DNA from 2 places in the Tritonibacter sp. AK171 genome. Region 2 is predicted to be linked to the other one. Evidence: riboswitches for the same ligand, from Rfam matches in the RefSeq annotation. Region 2 holds a riboswitch; the other holds the start of a gene.
What was found. A riboswitch is a leader RNA that binds a small molecule or an ion and turns the genes downstream of it on or off. The one in region 2 is predicted to bind thiamine pyrophosphate.
Positions count from the first base shown of each region.

Region 1: another riboswitch for thiamine pyrophosphate. It lies ahead of thiB (thiamine ABC transporter substrate binding subunit); the one in region 2 lies ahead of thiC (phosphomethylpyrimidine synthase ThiC).

Region 1 covers NZ_CP126134.1:2,844,378-2,849,167, reverse strand. Annotated here, with positions in the region: gene QNI81_RS13335 (thiamine/thiamine pyrophosphate ABC transporter permease ThiP) at 1-1,559, opposite strand, end outside; gene QNI81_RS13340 (thiamine ABC transporter ATP-binding protein) at 1-1, opposite strand, end outside; gene thiB (thiamine ABC transporter substrate binding subunit) at 1,535-2,512, opposite strand; TPP riboswitch at 2,563-2,669, opposite strand; gene aroC (chorismate synthase) at 2,987-4,090, shown strand; gene QNI81_RS13320 (methyl-accepting chemotaxis protein) at 4,498-4,790, shown strand, end outside.
Region 2 covers NZ_CP126134.1:772,008-776,797, reverse strand. Annotated here, with positions in the region: gene QNI81_RS03660 (CoA-binding protein) at 1-329, shown strand, start outside; gene QNI81_RS03655 (DUF2478 domain-containing protein) at 390-908, opposite strand; gene bioB (biotin synthase BioB) at 985-1,962, opposite strand; TPP riboswitch at 2,179-2,299, shown strand; gene thiC (phosphomethylpyrimidine synthase ThiC) at 2,420-4,234, shown strand; gene QNI81_RS03640 (LamB/YcsF family protein) at 4,401-4,790, opposite strand, start outside.

The DNA.
Region 1 (4,790 bases), 1.1 Mb from region 2:
TGAAGGCGCCCCCCTCGGTCCAAAATCCAGAACGCGCCCATGGATATGACAAACAATAGCAGCGCTGCCCCTTGTGCGGCTTCCATCCGGTAGGCTCCCATCAGCCGATAGACTTGCAGGGGCAGAGTGGCCACCTCGGGGTCGGCAAAGAGTGCGATCACACCAAGATCCCCAAGTGACAGCGCCGCCGTTAGTCCCGCTGCAAAGCCGATCTGCGCGCGACATCGAGGCAGAAGAACGCGTCTCCAGACCGTGCGCCCATGCATATCGAGTGCAAGCGCAAGCCTGGCATTATGGTGCAGCACGTGCCGCATACGTTGGACGAGTATCCGCAGTGCAAAGGGGAGTGCCATCACCATGTTCACCAGTGCTGTGACAGGCAGGGCCAACAGGAACGGGTCAACATAAGGGTATACCATCACAAACAGTCCCGTCCCGATCACCAGTGGAGAGGCAGCAAGGCCAAGTATGCCAGCCACTTCGCCGAGCCTTTTGCGTCCCAACGCTATGCTGGCCGATAACGGCAGAGCCACACATAACAAAAACACAGTGCTGAGTGCGGCAACCTGTATGGAAACCCACGTCGCGCCCCAGACAGATGCGGGCAGTGACGCAAGCCCCGGCAGCCCCGAAATCAATACGGCAAGCAAAGGTAGCATGAGAAAAAGCGCTGCGGCTGCGATCCAGAACCCGTCGATTATGCGTGCACAGGTTCCTTTGCCATCCCAACGTATCACGGCACGATCAAGACCCGTGCCAAACCCCTCAGTCGAAGAGGCTTTGAGCGCTAGAAATGCGGCCACCACTGTCAGGACAAGCTGCACGCCCGACAGCATCGCAGCCCGTCCAAGGTCAAAATCAAAGTGAAAGGCCTGATAAATCGCCAATTCGATCGTGGTGGCTTTGGGACCACCACCCAGGGTCAGCGCAACCGCGAAGCTCGACAAGCAGATGGCAAAGATCACCGCAGCCGTTCCCGGCACGACTTGCCGCAGCATTGGGGCTTCGGTCAGTTGCCACATGGCGCGAGGGCCTGCATTCAGTTGTGCAGCAAGGCGAAACCGTTCTGCTGGGATTTCTTGCCAGCCCTGCAGAATCAGTCGGGTCGCCAAGGGAAGATTAAAGAACACATGCGCGATCACCACCCCATGCAGCCCATAGATCTGCACAGGCGGCAGACCCGCAAGCCCAAGTAGATCGCTCAGCCAGCCCGAGCGGCCAAACACAGAGAGTAGCCCGAGAATTGCAACAATGACGGGCAGGATAAATGGCGCACCCAATAGGGTGATCAATACACGCCGCCCGAAAAACCGCCGCCGTGCTAGCGCTTTTGCCACCGGGATTGCCAGCGCCACGCTCAAGAGCGCCGACAGGCTGGCCTGCACCAGCGTGAAACGCAATGCCGCCCAATCGGCGGCTGCAAAACCACTAAGGTCATCTGCCCTCAATGCCACCGCAACAAGAGTGCCCAAAACCAGAAGCGCCACCCCAAGGGCGGCGCAGGTTCCGGGCCAGATCGCGACCACAGGCAAGGTTACTGGCTGAGCGCTGCGCGCCATTCGTCCAGCGCCTCGGCGCGTATAGATGCGGCTTCCTTTTCGGGCAGCAGCAGAGATTTTTCCGGGCTGACGAGGGTTTCAAACCCCTGAGGCAGACCTTCGGAGGGACTTACCGCCGGATACATCCAGTTTGTGGTCGGGATAACCGATTGGAAAGCATCAGATACCATGAACTGCAGGAACTGATCCGCCAGCTCTGGCTGGTCGCTTGCGGCAAGTTTGCCCGCAACTTCGACCTGCATGTAGTGTCCTTCGTCAAAAAGCGCCGCCGCTTTGCTGTCGTCGTTTTCGGCAATCAGATGGTAGGCAGGCGAGGTGGTGTAAGAGAGCACCATGTCGGCCTCGCCTTCGAGAAAGAGACCATAGGCCTCCGACCATCCTTTGGTCACGGTGACGATGTTGTCACTGAGGCTTTCCCAGATTGCGGGGGCCTCATCTGCATAGGCGGCCTTAACCCACATCAGCAGGCCCAGCCCCGGTGTTGAAGAACGCGGGTCCTGAATGACGATTTTCACGTCGCTCTCACCCAGGGCTTTGAAGTTCGACGGCACATCGGCATCCGCGCCGTGGACAAAGGCAAAATAACCCCAGTCGTAAGGAGCAAAATGCGTATCGTTCCACTCGATCGGCAGCGCATATTCCGCTGTGACAGACATCGGTGCAAAGAGACCCGTTTCTTTGGCTGCTGCGGTCAGATTGGTGTCGAGCCCCAACACGATATCGGCATCTGAACGTTCGCCTTCCAATTTGATCCGCGCAAGTAAGGCTGCGCCATCACCTGCCCCAACGAACTTAAGATCACAGTCACAGGTGGCCTCAAACGCGGCTTCTACAGCGGGGCCGGGCCCCCATTCCGAAACAAAGCTGTCGTATGTGTAGACCACCAACTGAGGTGTGTCTGCCGAGGCAGCGGTGGCAACCAATGTGGCGCTCGCAAGGATGAGGGATTTCATGTTGTCCTCCAATGCGGCGTTGGTAAGGAGGAGACTGAGCGCTATTGCTCCAAATCGTCCCAAACCTTCCCTCCGCCGGTATAATCCGGTTCAGGTTCAGCGGGTTCGCCAGATCGGCATCTCAGCGCAATATTTACGCGCACCCCGAGGTGGGGTGACACTAGGTGTGGTTGCATGGCTTGGCAAGGTGGCGCATGCGAGGCGCTGCCTCGCGCTCCGAGATATTTTGAGTTAGAAGAAGGCCTAAGTCCCCCGTTCTTCTAACCTGAAGTATCCCGGGGGTGAGGCCCACGGGGCCGAGGGGGCAGCGCCCCCCTTTGAATGCACTCTGCCATCCGTGTTGTGTTCACGGGCTTACTGTTTTGCAGACGAAGAAGGGGGATTTTTCTGTCCTTTGTGTGGGAGTAATGCGCGGATCTCTTTTCCCCGGCGGGCTTTGCCGCTAAAGGAACAAACCAAAGGAGACCCGCGCGCATGTCCATGAATTCTTTCGGCCACCTTTTTCGTGTCACCACTTGGGGTGAAAGCCATGGGCCCGCTTTGGGAGCGATTGTGGATGGTTGCCCGCCCAATGTGCCCATCTCACCAGAGATGTTGCAGCACTGGCTGGATAAACGTCGTCCCGGTCAAAACAAGAATACCACGCAGCGCAATGAGCCGGATGCCGTGAAAATCCTGTCGGGCGTGTTTGAGGGCAAATCCACCGGGACACCGATCCAGTTGATGATCGAGAACACCGACCAGCGCTCAAAGGACTATGGCGAGATTGCGCAAACTTTCCGCCCGGGGCATGCGGACATCACCTACTTCCAGAAATATGGCAATCGTGACTATCGTGGTGGCGGGCGGTCTTCTGCACGCGAAACTGCGGCGCGAGTGGCTGCGGGCGGTGTTGCCCGCGAGGCGATCAAAGCGTTGGTGCCGGGGCTTGAGATCAAAGGTTATATGACCCGGATGGGTGAGATGGAGATTGACCGTACGCGCTTTGACTGGGCGGCGATTGATCAGAATGACTTCTGGATTCCCGATGCGGCGGCTGTTCAACCTTGGGAAGACTATCTGCAAGCCTTGCGCAAACAGCATGATTCGGTTGGTGCTGTGGTCGAAGTGGTTGCGCGCGGTGTACCTGCCGGTATCGGCGCGCCGATATATGGCAAGCTCGACACCGATCTTGCTGCCGCCATGATGTCGATTAACGCGGTCAAAGGCGTCGAGATTGGCGAAGGGATGCATGCGGCCCAGTTGAAAGGGTCTGAGAATGCCGATGAGATCTTCATGGGCAATGACGGCGCGCCGGTTTATTCGTCGAACCACGCAGGCGGCATTCTGGGTGGTATTTCTACCGGTCAGGATGTGGTGGTGCGTTTCGCTGTGAAGCCGACCTCGTCCATTCTCACGCCGCGCCAGTCGATCCGCAAGGATGGCACAACAACCGAAGTCATTACCAAAGGTCGACACGATCCCTGTGTAGGTATCCGCGCGGTACCTGTCGCCGAAGCGATGATGGCTTGCGTGATCCTTGATCACCTATTGCTGCACCGTGGACAGATTGGTGAAAATCAGGGCCATATCGGCTGAATTGGTCGCCGTTGACAGAATCATAGATTGCTGCATGGTGCGCTGCAGCTGCCTAGTCTGTGACTGTGGTGGTAAATGACGGTGCAAACGCGTCAGCTTTTGTTCTGCCAAGGCAGTATTTTGTGTTGCTCTCTTTGTTATTGTGCTCGCGGGAGGTGGCCTGGATGAATGGGCACCGTCTCCCAGGCGTTTTGCGCTGATTAAACTATAGAACACGCTTACTTATCTGCTAACCGGCTTGGCTAACATGATGCGCACGGCCTTGTATATTTCGGTTTTTCAAAACCGTCGGCGCGCAAAACACCGTTAAAAGTGAGTCCAGTTTTGTGGAATAGTCCGGGAGTTTGATAACGCTCTGTTTAGGTGCGGATGTTTAGAGACGAGGTATTCCACTGTGGAGGTGTCTTATGAAACATGCGTTCAACAGACTAGGTTTTCAGATCGGTTTCGGTGTTACCTTGTTGCTGTGCGGATTGGCCGCAGCGTTGTTTTTTGTCCTGTTTAATCAATCCAAAACCGCACTTGTCGACGCGGCAGAGACGCGGCAGGCGATGTCCATCAAAATCCTTGTGAATGAGATGGCACATTATCAGGATTTCGAGGTGACCACCGATGCCAACGGCGAGGTGTCTGGTCTGACGGCGCAATCAATCGTCGCGTTTGAGAACCATGACATGATCGACAGGGTCGGCTCAATTTC
Region 2 (4,790 bases):
CGGTAAACCCCGGTCACGCTGGCAAGGAGCTCTTTGGTGAGACCGTGCGCGCGACACTTGCCGACATTGAAGAGCCGGTGGATATGGTCGATATCTTTCGCCGATCAGAAGCGGTTCCAGAGATTGTCGACGAGGCGCTTATGGCTTTTGGGTCGTTGCAGACGATCTGGATGCAGATCGGGGTCGAGCACAAAGACGCGGCGGCACAGGCTGAAGCGCGTGGCGTTACGGTGATTCAGAACCGCTGCCCCAAGATCGAATATCAACGCTTGTTTGGCGAGTTGCGGCAAGGCGGCTTTGCCACTGGGATCATATCGTCAAAACTCTGATCCCGCCGGGGCGCTGCCCCGGACCCCGAGATATTTTTGAGAAGATGAAGGGGCTGGGCCTCAGACCGGTTGGGAAATTGCAGCCTCAACCCAAGCCACCAGCGCATCCAGATCCGGGGCGGCTTCTTGGGAGACGCCTTCGGCAAAGCTCTCGAAGGCGGCGACATTCATGCGATTGACGCCGCAGACCACGGGCAGCCCCATGGCCAGCGCCTCACCGATGAGGGGGCGCATGCCGCGCCCGTCGGCCTCGTGTTTGCCGAATTTGTTGACGATCAGGACTTGTGGGGCCGGTATTGCATCCAGCGCGCTGGTCACAAGGCCAACCGCGCGTTCGAGCGCCTCTGGGTTGAGGCGACAGCCGCGGGCCCCTTCGCCCAGCGATTGCGAGATGCGAATGGTTTCGCCATCGGGCAACACGCGCACGTCCATATCGCAGAGCTTGTTGTCATAGCATTCGGTATTGGTCTGCACGATGCCTGCGGTGCGGATACCCTGTGCGGCGAGCCGCTCTGCCAGAGCGGTCAGCAGGCGATCCGTGGCGCCGCGTTCGGTGGTCATCACATAGGCAAGCTGCATGGGGTCGTCCTTTGCATATCTTCCGCGCGAGCCTAGCGTGAAAGATATGCCGCCGCCAGAGCACTGTTGTCGCAGATTAGCGCGTACCGTGCGTTCCTGCGGCCATGGCGCTGAGGCCAAGCCGTTCGAACAGCGCCTCGTCCGCGTCCTCTTCAGGATTGTCCGCCGTCAGGAGCGTGTCGCCCATAAAGATGGAATTGGCCCCGGCAAAAATGCACATCGCCTGCAGTTCATCGCTCATTTCGGTGCGCCCGGCCGAGAGCCGCACATGCGCGCGCGGCATCAGGATGCGGGCCAGCGCGATGGTACGGACGAATTCGATCGGATCGAGCGGAGGCGTGTCGGCCAGTGGCGTATCTGCCATCGGAATCAGCATGTTGATCGGCACCGATTGCGGATGTTCCGGCAGCGTCGCGAGGCTCAGCAGCATGTCGATGCGGTCGCCGCGCTCTTCGCCCACGCCAAGGATGCCGCCAGAGCAGACGTTGATCCCGGCCTCGCGCACCCGCGCCAGGGTTTCTAACCGATCCGCAAAGCTGCGGGTGGTGATGACCTCCGGGTAGTAGCGCTCTGAGGTGTCGATGTTGTGATTGTAGTAATCCAGCCCCGCATCCCGCAGGCGCAGCACCTGATCCTGCTCCAGCATACCCAGCGTCATGCAGGTCTCCATCCCCAGCGCCTTGACGCCTTCGATCATCGCTTCCAGCTGGGCCATGTCGCGCGTCTTGGGGCTACGCCATGCCGCGCCCATGCAGTAGCGCGTGGCACCAGCGTCGCGGGCCTTCTTGGCCTCGGCGATGACACGCTGCACCTCGATCAGTTTGGACGCCGGGAGCTGCGCGCCATTACGTGCCGATTGCGAACAATAGGCGCAATCCTCGGCGCAGCCGCCGGTCTTGATCGACAGGAGGCGCGATTTTTGCACCGCGTTGGGATCAAACATCTGGCGGTGCAGGCTCTGGGCCTGAAACAGCAGATCCATGAAGGGTTGGGCATAGATCTCCTCTGCCTCCTGCCGGGTCCAGTCGGTGCGGATAAGGGGCGTATCGAGCATGGAAAAACCTCGCTGGGCAGATGGCAGGGGACACGCCAAAGGCGATCTCTCATTTTATAGATAATATATAAAATGAGTCGCAAGGGCTTAAATCCTTGATCTTTAGTCGCTTTGAAGGCGTCTCGCGCCCCTGAGCGCCCGGAAGACGCGAAAAGGGACCCATTGAAAGGGCGATGGAAAATCCGCTTGACGCACCACACCCCCCTCCCCTACCCCTAAGGCACGCAGGGGAGTCCCGCCGAGGGGACTGAGAGGCAGACAGGGAGAAATCCCGGTGACGCGACCCTTAGAACCTGACCCAGTTGATACTGGCGTAGGAAGCTAGGACAGCCGCGCACCGCCCCCGTTCAGGGTGCGTTCGCGCTGATCTGATACGGCAGGATCTGAACATCCTGCCCCGTTTTCCTGAGGCCCGGCTCAATTGGTGTTTTTGAGAATGGACTCGAGGAGCACCAAGATGAACGTCCCCAACCCAAAGATCACCACAGGCGCATTGCCCGCCTCTCGTAAGATCTATGTGGCAGGCGAGATGCATGAAGGCATCCGCGTGCCGATGCGCGAAATTGCCACCCACCCCACCGCGGGCGAAGCGCCGCTGCCGGTCTATGACAGCTCCGGGCCCTATACCGATCCCGATGTGTTGACCGACATTCGCGACGGATTGGCCCCGTTGCGCGCGGCGTGGATCAAGGCGCGCGGCGATGTTGAGGCCTACACTGGCCGGAATGTGACCGCTGCAGACAATGGCTTTGTCGCAGGTGACCGGCTGGTGCCGGAATTTCCTGTGAAACCGGCCCCTTTGCGCGGGACCGGGGATGCAGCACCGACCCAGCTGGCCTATGCGCGCGCTGGCATCATTACGCCCGAGATGGAGTTCGTGGCGATCCGCGAAAACCAGCTCAGGGAGCTGTCCCCCTGTCATGGCGCGCGCGATGGGGAGGATTTTGGCGCAAATATCCCCGACTATGTGACGCCGGAGTTCGTGCGCGCCGAAATCGCCGCAGGGCGCGCCATCATCCCCGCCAATATCAACCACCCGGAGCTGGAGCCGATGATCATCGGTCGCAATTTCAAGGTGAAGATCAACGCCAATATGGGCACCTCGGCGGTGACCTCCTCAATGGAGGAAGAGGTGGACAAACTGGTCTGGGCGATCCGCTGGGGCGCGGATACGGTGATGGATCTGTCCACTGGGCGCAACATCCATAACACCCGGGAATGGATCATCCGTAACAGCCCGGTGCCGATCGGCACCGTGCCGATCTATCAGGCGCTGGAGAAGGTGAACGGTATCGCCGAGGACCTGACTTGGGAGGTATTCCGCGACACGCTGATCGAGCAGGCGGAACAAGGCGTCGACTATTTCACCATCCATGCGGGCGTGCGGCTGCATATGGTGCCGATGACCGTGGAACGCGTCACCGGGATCGTGTCGCGCGGTGGGTCGATCATGGCGAAGTGGTGCCTGCATCATCACAAGGAGAGCTTCCTTTATGAGCACTTCGAGGAAATCTGCGACATTTGCCGCCGCTATGATGTGTCGTTTTCATTGGGCGATGGCTTGCGTCCGGGTTCGATTGCCGATGCCAATGACGCCGCGCAATTTGCCGAGCTGGAAACGCTGGGCGAGCTGACCAAGATCGCCTGGACCAAGGACTGTCAGGTGATGATCGAAGGGCCGGGCCATGTGGCCATGCACAAGATCAAGGAGAACATGGACAAGCAGCTGGAGTGCTGCCACGAGGCGCCGTTTTACACGCTGGGCCCGCTCACCACGGATATTGCGCCGGGGTACGATCATATCACCTCCGGCATTGGTGCGGCGATGATCGGCTGGTTTGGTTGCGCGATGCTCTGCTACGTGACGCCGAAGGAACATCTGGGCCTGCCGGACCGCGATGACGTCAAAACCGGGGTGATCACCTATAAAATCGCCGCCCATGCCGCTGATCTGGCCAAGGGTCTGCCCGGCGCGCAGCGGCGCGATGATGCGCTGAGCCGCGCGCGGTTTGAATTCCGCTGGGAAGATCAGTTCAACCTGTCTCTCGACCCGGAAACGGCACAGAGCTTCCACGATGAGACCCTGCCCAAAGAGGCCCATAAGGTGGCACATTTCTGCTCCATGTGCGGGCCGAAATTCTGCTCTATGCGGATCAGCCACGACATCCGCGCCGAGGCTCAGAAAGAGGGATTTGAGGCGATGGCGGCGAAATTCCGCGAAGGCGGTGAACTCTATGTGCCACTGAAAGAAACCACGCCAGAAGAGGCCTGAGCGCTGCCGTAGCCACCTGTTGCGCTGCCTGTGCGCCTCTTTAGGCGCGCGGGCAGCGCCCGGCCCAACGGGAGGTCGGGTCCCACCTTGAAAAGGTGGGGCATGACCGACGGGCGGGAGCCTCCCCGCCGCAGCCTGCCCAAATCAGGCCCAGATCAGCGCCTGATCAGAGCGGCTTGCCATCGAACTGCTGCAAGGTGACGCCCGCCGCCTCAAGCTGGCGACGCACCGCGCGCGCGATGTCCAGCGCTTCGGGCGTGTCGCCGTGCAGGCAAATGGTGTCGATGCGCGCCGGAATACGGCTTCCGTCCTCGGCCAGAATCGCACCCTCTTTCACCATCTGGGTGATCCGCTGCCCGGCGCGATCCGCATCGTGGATCACCGCCCCCGGCAGCGCGCGATCCACAAGGGTTGCATCGGCGTTATAGGCGCGGTCGGCAAAGATCTCGCAAGCGACATTGCAGCCCAAGGTCTCGGCTGCGGCCTGTTGCTGCGTGCCCGCCATCACCATGATGATGATCTCCGGTGCCACCCGCAGGGCAGCCTCATAACAGGC